3 regions of the Salinivibrio sp. PR919 genome follow, and region 2 is predicted to be linked to each of the others. Evidence: predicted binding sites of a transcription regulator. Region 2 holds the regulator's gene; each other region holds the start of a gene.
What was found. The regulator CRP, encoded in region 2, controls carbon source genes, mostly activating them, when cyclic AMP is high. The targets are predictions, from matches to a motif close to TGTGANNNNNNTCACA.
Positions count from the first base shown of each region.

Region 1: the regulator CRP is predicted to act here: its motif matches at 1,509-1,524, upstream of mlc (sugar metabolism global transcriptional regulator Mlc).
Region 3: the regulator CRP is predicted to act here: its motif matches at 1,336-1,351, upstream of dinG (ATP-dependent DNA helicase DinG).

Region 1 is NZ_MUFL01000020.1:27,136-30,438, forward strand. It holds gene sstT (serine/threonine transporter SstT) at 1-81, shown strand, start outside; gene mlc (sugar metabolism global transcriptional regulator Mlc) at 189-1,403, opposite strand; gene queE (7-carboxy-7-deazaguanine synthase QueE) at 1,668-2,333, shown strand; gene queD (6-carboxytetrahydropterin synthase QueD) at 2,442-2,804, opposite strand; gene BZG83_RS05790 (methyl-accepting chemotaxis protein) at 3,054-3,303, shown strand, end outside.
Region 2 is NZ_MUFL01000021.1:14,637-17,939, reverse strand. It holds gene BZG83_RS05975 (DUF1338 domain-containing protein) at 1-442, shown strand, start outside; gene BZG83_RS05970 (hypothetical protein) at 494-1,360, opposite strand; gene crp (cAMP-activated global transcriptional regulator CRP) at 1,489-2,121, opposite strand; gene BZG83_RS05960 (phosphoribulokinase) at 2,373-3,242, opposite strand; gene BZG83_RS05955 (YheU family protein) at 3,302-3,303, opposite strand, start outside.
Region 3 is NZ_MUFL01000005.1:48,563-51,865, forward strand. It holds gene BZG83_RS01755 (porin) at 1-922, opposite strand, end outside; gene dinG (ATP-dependent DNA helicase DinG) at 1,444-3,303, shown strand, end outside.

The DNA of each region.
Region 1 (3,303 bases), on a different contig from region 2:
GCAGAAACGGGGCTTAACAGCTCAACAGACGTAGTCTTTACCGCCGCAGCCTGTATGGGTGAAGAGCGTAAAAACGGATAAGCCGATAAAGGGCGTTTTATCGGCAAAAGGCGGATAGCGCTCCCATTCAGGTTTGATACAAAAAAGCAGGTGCTTGGCACCTGCTTTTTTCGTTTATGCGCTCGTTACTAGCCTTCCAGTACCTTCATGAGTAGTTTGCCGTCGTACATGGCTTGTTTCACCATCGCAGCGCCCGGCATGGTCGCTTGCGTGTAGAAATAACTTTCTTCTAGCACTAAGTTTTGGCTGTATAAAGGGATGGTTTGCGTCTTTAAGCATTCCATGATTGCTGGATAGAGCACCGATTTCGCCCGGTTAAACTCGCCGCCAAATAATATTTTTTCCGGATTAAATAAATTCACCACGATGGCGATCGCCGTTCCTAGGTGATGGCCAAGCTCTGTAATCACGCGTTGCGCCAACGCATCACCGGCGACGGCGGCATCACAAATCGCGTCAATGGTGAGGGTTTTACCGCGCAATTGACTAGGGTGCCCCTCTGCGAGCAAGGTTTCTACCTGCTCAATGACCGCGGCTAAACTTGCCACGGTTTCTAAGCAGCCATAATTGCCACAAAAGCATCGCTTACCAAATGGCTTCACTTGAATATGACCCAGCTCACCCACATTCCCCACGCGCCCTTGGAGTACTTTTCCTTCTAGGATAATCCCAGCCCCAACGCCATTGTGAACGGCAATCAGCACCGCGCTATCTGATTCTTTCGCGTTACCAAATAACTTTTCAGCCAGCGCCCACGAGCGGGTATCATTACCCACAAAAACCGGTAATCCTGTTTCTCGATGCAGGACGGGTCCCAATGGCATATGGCTAACCTCAAAGTGCGGCATTTGAATGACCGTTCCTTGCGCACTATTCACTAAGCCTGGCAACGACACCGCGATGCTTGTCACGCGATCCACCACGTCATGATGACGCGAAAAGAAGGCTTTAACGTACTCGACAACGGTCGCTAGCAAGGCCTCTTGAGGCATCACCGCCAACTCATGGCGTTCTTGTACCAGAATGTCACTGCTTAACGAGTGCAAAGCCATCGTGAGGTAACCGCGCCCTAAACGCATCGATAAGAATTGCCACCCGTCATTGTCCAGCATCAACCCAACGGCGGGTCGACCACGCATACTGGTTTCTTGAATTTGTGTTTCTTTGACAAGGTGTGCGTCCATTAGCTCACGGACAATTTTAGTAATACTGGCAGGTGCCAGCTGGCTGCGTTTGGAAAGCTCGATGCGCGAGATAGGCCCAAAGCGGTCGATCAAGTTGTAAACTGTGCCGGCATTTTTGCGCTTGATATGATCAATATGCCCCGGCTGCCCAATAATCATGCCCTGTCCTATTACTGCTGGGATCTGGCGATCCTATTCATGATGATGCGTATAATTGAATTTTTTTACTTTGCGAACTAATTGTGAAGCACAATAAGGTCGCCGCGTGATATCTATCACTTTAAGGTGTGAAAATCGCGTTTAGCCTCACGAAACCATACGATTTAGTAACTATGGTAAAAATCCAATCAATCGTGAAAAAGCAAGATCTGCGGAGGATAAATTGGCATAATGCGCCGTCGAATCGAACCGCCAGAAAGCATGATGTACCGAGTAAACGAAATATTTGAAACTATTCAGGGAGAAGGCACATTTACTGGCGTGCCCTCCGTCTTTGTCCGCTTGCAAGGTTGCCCTGTCGGCTGCGCTTGGTGCGATACCAAGCAAACATGGGAAACCGATGATAACGATCAGCAAGACAAGATATTTATTATCGATAAGTCAGAAGACTCGCCTGCTTGGTGCTGGCTGAGTGCGAAAGATATTGCGACAGAAATCACCCAACGCTATCAGGCTAAACACATTGTGATTACTGGGGGGGAGCCTTGCCTATACGACTTGGTGCCCTTAACCGAGGCGCTAGAAGCGGTTGGGTGTCAGTGCCAAATTGAAACCAGTGGCACATATGAGGTCAAAACCAGCCCGCAGACTTGGGTCACGGTGTCACCTAAAATCAATATGCGCGGCAAATTACCGGTACTAGCCAGTGCGATGGCGCGCGCGAACGAAATCAAACACCCTGTGGGTACCGAAAAAGACATTGCACAGTTAGATGCGCTGCTTGGCGACTGTCCACCTTCACCGAAGGCAACCATTGCGCTACAGCCGGTCAGTCAAAAGTCTCGTGCCACCAAGCTATGTATTGATACCTGTATTGCGCGCGGCTGGCGCTTGTCGATACAAACGCACAAATATTTAAATATTGCCTAGCGCAAATAGATAAAAACTCGGGTGTCGGCCGATACTTCGCGGGCGAGTTCAACCGCACGACATGAATAATATCGATCAAAAAGCCGAGTGTTATCACTCGGCTTTTATTTATTCACCGCGGTAAGTACAGCCTGCGGTGCAGGTTTCTTTCACCATTACCTTGCTTAATAAAGGCAGGTTTGGCTTGACCTGTTGCCATATCCAACGCGCCAACACTTCGCTGGTTGGGTTTTCCAGCCCTTCAATCTCATTGAGATAGTAGTGGTCAAGACGATCATAGATAGGCTTGAAAGCGGCTTTGATGTCAGCGAAGTCGATCACCCAGCCTGTGTGTGGGTCAACCTCTCCTTCAACATACAAACGCACCATAAACGAGTGACCGTGCAAACGCCCACATTTGTGCCCTTCTGGCACATTCGGTAAGTGGTGTGCGGCCTCAAAGGTAAATTCTTTAAACAGTTCAGTTGTCATACTGCCAAATCCCATCAACAACAAGATGGCGCATGCTACTCAACTTCCCTGACCGACACAATCTCTATCCCTGAGATCAGCGCGATTATAGCCAACGCAAACCGTTGCCCGTCGCAAAGGTGCGACAATTTACGTCGATGAAATCACACATTTTATATGGGAATCGCGGCATCTGGTGAGACACGGTTTAACATAGATCTGACAGAATTCAATTGACATACATATAATTTAATAACAAACGGTTGACTCATGCGCATGACTCTCGCGAGCAAACTTCTCCTTTCTCTTTTTCTCGTCTTCGCTCTGGTGCTTGTGACCTCGTTGGCCTATCAATCACATCAGCAAAAAGCGCTGATGACCTCGATAGTCAGTGAACAAACGCTCGATAAAGCGTCTAACTATTTCGATAGTCTGAATATGTTGATGCTGACCGGCACAATCAGCCAACGCAATACACTGCGCGACAAAATGCTTTCCCACAAGGGTATTGAAGAGGCAC
Region 2 (3,303 bases):
AGACGATGATGCGCTGAAAGGGAGCGATTTTCTTCATCAAGGACGTTTGTGGGAGTTGGATTGGCAAACCTACAAGACGTTAGCGGATGAAAGTGAATATGCAGCTTGGGTGGCAGCGCATGGCTATGGGGCGAACCACTTTACCGTCAGCGTGAATCAGCTGAACAACCATGATAGCTGTCAAGCGGTTAACGATACCTTGCGCCAAAATGGTTTTACCATTAACGAATCTGGCGGGGAGGTCAAAGGGGATGCATCAGTCTTTTTGGAGCAATCCTCGACGATGGCTGATCGCGTGCCGGTGCAATTTAGCGATGCACGCCATGATATTCCGGGGGGGTTCTACGAGTTTGCGAAACGGTATCCGCTTCCGGACGGTGAACTTTATCAAGGTTTTGTCGCCGCCTCGGCTGATAAAATCTTTGAAAGTACGCATCAATAGTGGCGAGAGAAGAAAAGGAGAGCGATGCTCTCCTTTTTTGGGTGGCTGTGTTTAGCGACTTTCAATATCGAGCCAGAATTTATCGTCAATCGCCTGAGTTTCATTACTCAGATGTGGGTTGTCGACGCGAATAAAGGTGCGCTCACCAATATTGGCTTTCTCAAAGGTCTCTTTTACCAGAGGCGCATTCTCAAAAAATTCGATGAAGGATCCGTCTTGATAGGCGGCCGCAAAGGCATCATTGAGCATGGTCGCCACCTCTGGGTTTTGGGGCGATACAAACAAGAACATCGGGAAGCGATAGATCAGCATTAAGTGCGGATCGACCAACAGATTTGCATATTGAGGTCGCTCTGCCAGTTCGCTAAAAGGTTCGATAAGCGCACGCGGGAAGAGGTCTGCCCGTCCGGTATCGACGGCTTTAAAGATATTCTCAAAGCTTGAAATTTCTCGAACCCGAAATCCCGCTGACTGCAAGACCTTCACATCGGCCCAGCCTTGCCCTTGGATCATGGTCAGATTATTGAGCCCTGCTTGGTCACTGATTTGTGCAAGCTTGGGTTCGGTGGCTTGATTAGTAATGAACAAGCGATGGCCTAAGAGACCCCGAAAAACTGGATAACGGATGGGAAGTAACTCTGACTCAAGGGTACGGTCGGCCCCGAGCCAATCTACCGTCAGTCGTCCTTGTTTCAGCATTTCTACTTTACGAGACTGAGAGCCAATTTGGCCTTGAAAGGCCTGTAACGTGACAGACTCACCCGATTTTTCCGCTAAAAACTCAATCAAGTCGATAGCGTATAAATCGAGGGCAGAGCCAGCCCGTGGTTCTGGGTGGACAATGGTGATATTCGCCGCAGCAGTTGAAGAAACCGCCGCGAGTAGCAATGCAGCAAGGGTGTGACGTAAGCTTCTCATAAACGACATCCTGTTAATCAGTTGTTAGATGGGTCGTTTTTGAAGTGTAGAACTTAGGTAATGAGTTTCCAGTCAATAAAAATAAAAAACCGACGCAAAAGCGCCGGTTTTATCGCAACACGCGAGGATTAGCGTGTGCCGTAAACCACAATGGTTTTACCGTGAGCTGAGATAAGATTCTGCTCTTCCAGCATTTTAAGGATACGCCCAACCGTCTCACGCGAACAGCCAACAATTTGACCGATTTCCTGACGCGTGATCTTGATTTGCATGCCGTCAGGGTGAGTCATGGCGTCAGGTTGCTTCGCCAAGTTCAGTAGGGTTTGTGCAATGCGGCCGGTCACGTCCAGGAAGGCAAGGTCTCCCACTTTCTGGCTGGTCACTTGCAGGCGACGCGCCATCTGAGAGGAGAGACGCATCAAAATGTCTGGGTTAACTTGGATCAGCTGGCGGAATTTCTTGAATGAAATTTCTGCCACTTCGCAAGGTGATTTCGCACGTACCCATGCGGTGCGCTCTTGGTCCTCTTCGAACAGACCAAGTTCGCCGATGAAGTCACCTTGGTTAAGGTAAGACAGGATCATCTCCTTGCCTTCTTCATCTTTGATTAGTACGGCCACAGAACCTTTCACGATGTAGTACAAGGTCTCCGCCTTTTCCCCTGCATGGATCAGAGTACTTTTGGACGGGTACTTGTGAATATGACAATGTGAAAGGAACCACTCGAGTGTAGGGTCTGTTTGAGGTTTTCCTGGAACCATATAACTTATTTCCTCTGCATGTGTTGCCCGGCAACGACGTCCTGTCTTTGTCTGAATGGAAACCCATCAGTCCAATGCACAGAATACGAGGTCTTGGCGCAGGCTACAAGCTCACTGTATGTTAACAAGAGTGTATCTTTTTTCTATCTGGATTTCTTGATTTTGATCTAAGCCAACCGCCTAAAAATTCGGCAAAAATGTGGCTAAGATCACGACCTGAGAAGTAATACACGTTAAGTGCGCTACGGCGCTTAACCTATCTTGCCTTTCTCAATCAACTGTTGGATCAAGGGGCGAATAATCAGCTCCATCGCAAATCCCATTTTACCGCCGGGCACGACCAGCGTGTTGTGCCGAGACATAAAGGCGCCACTGATCATTTGCAGTAAATAAGGAAAATCGACGTTCTTCATGCCACGAAAGCGGATCACGACAAAACTTTCGTCGAGTGACGGGATCCCTTTTGCATTCAGCGGGTTAGATGTATCTACGGTTGGGACGCGTTGGAAGTTAATATGCGTGCGAGAAAACTGCGGCGTAATATAGTGCAAGTAATCGTCCATGGAACGCACAATGGAGTCCGTAACGGCCTCGCGGGAATGGCCGCGGTCGCGCGTATCGCGGACAAACTTTTGAATCCACTCCAAGTTAACGATAGGCACCATGCCGATCAGTAAATCAACATGTTGGGCGACATTGACGTCACCATCCACCACTCCGCCATGCAAGCCTTCATAAAATAATACGTCGGTATTTTCAGGCAGATCTTGCCAGGGAGTGAAGGTGCCCGGCATTTGATTATAAGGCACGGCTTCATCAAAGGTGTGTAGATAACGACGATACTTGCCGGTGCCTTGTTCGCCATATTCTTTAAAAAATTGCTCAAGGCGTGGGAAGTCGTTGGCCGTGGGGCCAAAGTAGCTAATATGACGACCTTGTTCACGTGCTTTACGGATCTCAACATCCATCTCTGGCCGCGTGAAGCGGTGAAAGCTATCGCCCTCTAACCAAGAGGCTTTGATGTTCATCATATTGAACATCTTGCGAAACGCTTCGGAGGTCGTGGTTGTGCCTGCGCCAGATGAACCGGTCACAGCGATGATTGGGTGTTTAGCCGACATGACGAGCCCTGTCATTGATCAGTCTGAATTTACACCGCAGCCCACAATGGGAGGCGGTGTT
Region 3 (3,303 bases), on a different contig from region 2:
CTGCGTATACTTTAGCGTTGCTGTGCAGAGCATATGTCACGTTAGCGTAATAACCGTTGACATTATCACCCTCTTTTGGATCTTGGCGGTCCCAGCCTGCAGCGAAGGTAGTATTGCCCATGGTGTAATCAGCAGCCAAAGAGAAATAATCAGTATCAGCGACTTCCGCACCACCTACAACTCTTTCAGCTTCGCCATTACCATAAGAAGCTGCCAAGCCTACATTTTCAATACCTGCATACTCAACTTCAAACTGATACGCTGTTACATCTGTGCTTGAAGCTGGTTTATCTGCACCAACGTCATCAGCTTTGTAGTAATAGCCACGAATATCGAAGTCAGCTACACGGTAGCCTAAACGCGCATCGATGATAGACAGTTCTGCGTTTCCATCATCATTGCCATCGCTGTCTTGACGCGTAGAAATACCACCATACACTGTGCCGTTGTCGTAGACGTATTTAGCCACTTGCGCACCGTGAGTTGCTTCAGTGCCGTCAAAAGATGAAATTGAAAGCTCATAATCTTTGGTGATACCAATATCATCACTTAGGAGATATTGACGACCGAAAGTGATTTGACCGAAGCTGTCGCTCTTGAAACCTACGAACAGTTCTTTGTTTTCAACGTTACCGTTCGTTGGGTTTTTAGTCAGAGCTTCTTCTGATTCAAACTCAAATGACATACCAGCCAGTACGCTCATTTCAGGCGACACTGCAACTTCAGTATTAACAGCAAGGTCGCCATCATCTAGGCGCCACATACCGTCTTTGTCATTACCAATTTCTTGCATGTACTGAACTTCAGCTGCACCAGATAGGTCTACTTTAACGCCGTCTGCGTCATACAGGTTGATGCTTGCAGATGCTGAGCCAGCAGCCAGCAGAGCTGGAACTGCCATTGCTAGAATAGTCTTTTTCATGGTTAATCCACTGCCTTTTCTATTTAGTCATTATGAGTTCTTTTTTGGAACTCTGTTATATGGTGGCTGTCATAATGCTGCAAAGAACAAAATGCCAATCCACTGAAACTTCGTGGGTAATCGTGCAGAACAATTAGGATTCTGTCAACTCACCCTAAACCGTACAGATCATAACTCACAAAGTTTAAAAAACAAATAGTTAGAAGATTTCGCTGAATGAAGATCACAGTAAACGGTCAGACATTAACCAATCTTGATAAAAGTTAACGACAGCACAAAACAGAATTAAAAACCAAATTAATATAAAAAATATTAATTTTTCAGAATAAAAAACTATTCAATAGCTTAAAATAGGCGCTTTCCTAATCGACAAGTAGAACAGCAAGATAGGGCAAATTGGTTCAATATAAATTCGTGATTGGGATCTCATTAATGTAAAGAAATCTTGCAGTTCGGGATCGTTTTCACGTTTTTGAGTCGTGCTATACTGCGCGCCATTCTCCCTTAAGCCGGACATATTGATGCTCAGCCCTGCCGTAAAATCAGACATCCGCGCCTGCTATCAAACCCTACAAGCGCAACTTCCCCACTTTGTTCCTAGAAAGGTACAAAACTATCTCGTGGCAGAGCTTGCAAAAACGCTAGCAGGCGATTACGACAACAAGCGCCGGCTATTTGTGGCGGAGGCGGGTACAGGTGTGGGCAAATCGATGGCCTATCTTATGGGGGCCATCCCCTTTGCGCTTAATAACAATAAAAAAGTGGTGATTTCGACCGCAACAGTGGCTTTGCAAGAGCAGTTAGCCAATAAAGATATTCCATTTTTTCGTCGCATCTGCCCAAAACCGTTTGATTTTATTCTGGCAAAAGGGCGCCAACGATATTGTTGTGCACACAAATTAAGTGCAGTGGCAGATACAGACAGCATTCAAGGCGCGCTGTTCACCCAAGAGCCCAAGCAAAACGAGCAACGGCTACTCAATGACATGTACTCGGCATTTAGCCGCGGAAAGTGGGATGGCGACCGCGATAGCTGGCCCAAGCCGATTGCCGATCACCTCTGGCAAGCCATTGCGTCAGACAAGCACACCTGCCACGCCGGATTGAACGCTCATCGTCAGTGCCCCTTCGCCAAGGCACGCGAGGCGATGGATAAAGCGGATGTTGTGGTCGTCAATCACAGCCTACTACTGGCCGATCTCGAGCTGGGTGGTGGGGTGATCTTGCCCGAGCCAGAGCAATGTCTTTATATGATTGATGAAGCCCACCATTTACCCACAGTCGCGCGCGACTTTTCTGCCGCCAATGCCAGTTTACTCGGTGCGACTGGATGGCTACAAAAGCTCAACCAAGCCGCGGTTAAGCTCGGTAATACCGCGGATATGAAGCGCGCAAGCCGCTTCGTGGATAGTTTATTAGACGCGATCCAAGTGCTGATCCCCACTTTACGCGACACCAACCAAATTATTAGTGGGTTACCCATCAATGAGGATGGCTGCTACCGTTTTGTTGATGGCGAACTGCCTGACGCCTTGGTAGAGCCCTGCCAGCAATTGAAGCAAGCGAGTAAAAAAGCCAACCAGAGCTTGGCGAAAATTCACGATTTGATCAACGAGCGACTGAAAGAAAATGACATTTCGGCCAAGCTCGCCGACCCTGCGCTTGCGGAAAGTGCCTTTTTCTTACAACGGCTCGAGAACCTAGAAAAAGTCTGGTCCCTGATGGCACAACCCAACGCAAACAAAGGTGCACCTCTCGCGCGTTGGGTACAACGTTGCCAAGAGCGTGAGGATGATCGCTGGGTCCACGTCTCACCGTTAGAAGTCGGCTGGCGCCTAGATCAAATGCTGTGGTCTCGGGCAGCTGGTGTCGGGCTGTTCTCTGCCACATTGCGAGCTCTCAATCGGTTTAGCTATTTTTGTCGCCAAGTCGGTCTAAGCGAAAGCGATGGCACGCGCTATTTAGCGTTACCCTCCCCCTTTGACTATACCAATCAAGCAAGGCTGATAGTGCCTGCTATGCCCTGTGAGCCACAAGCAAAACAGTTCACCGATGTGCTTAGCGATAAAGTGCTTGAGTATTTGGAAGGCGAAACCGCATCACTGGTGCTATTCGCCTCCTATTGGCAAATGCATCAAGTGGCTAAAACCTTGGAGCCGCACTGTCGCCGTCATCAATGGCAACTGCTCTGCCAAGGCACCCTGTCACGTAGTGCACTGTTAGACCAACATAAAGAGGCGGTAGCCGCCGGGAAAACCAGTATTATTTTTGGGACTGGCAGTTTCTCTGAAGGGCTAGATTTACCCGGTAACCTACTGACAAACTTGATTATTACCAAAATTCCCTTTGCTGTACCCACTTCACCAGTGGAAGAGGCCCAT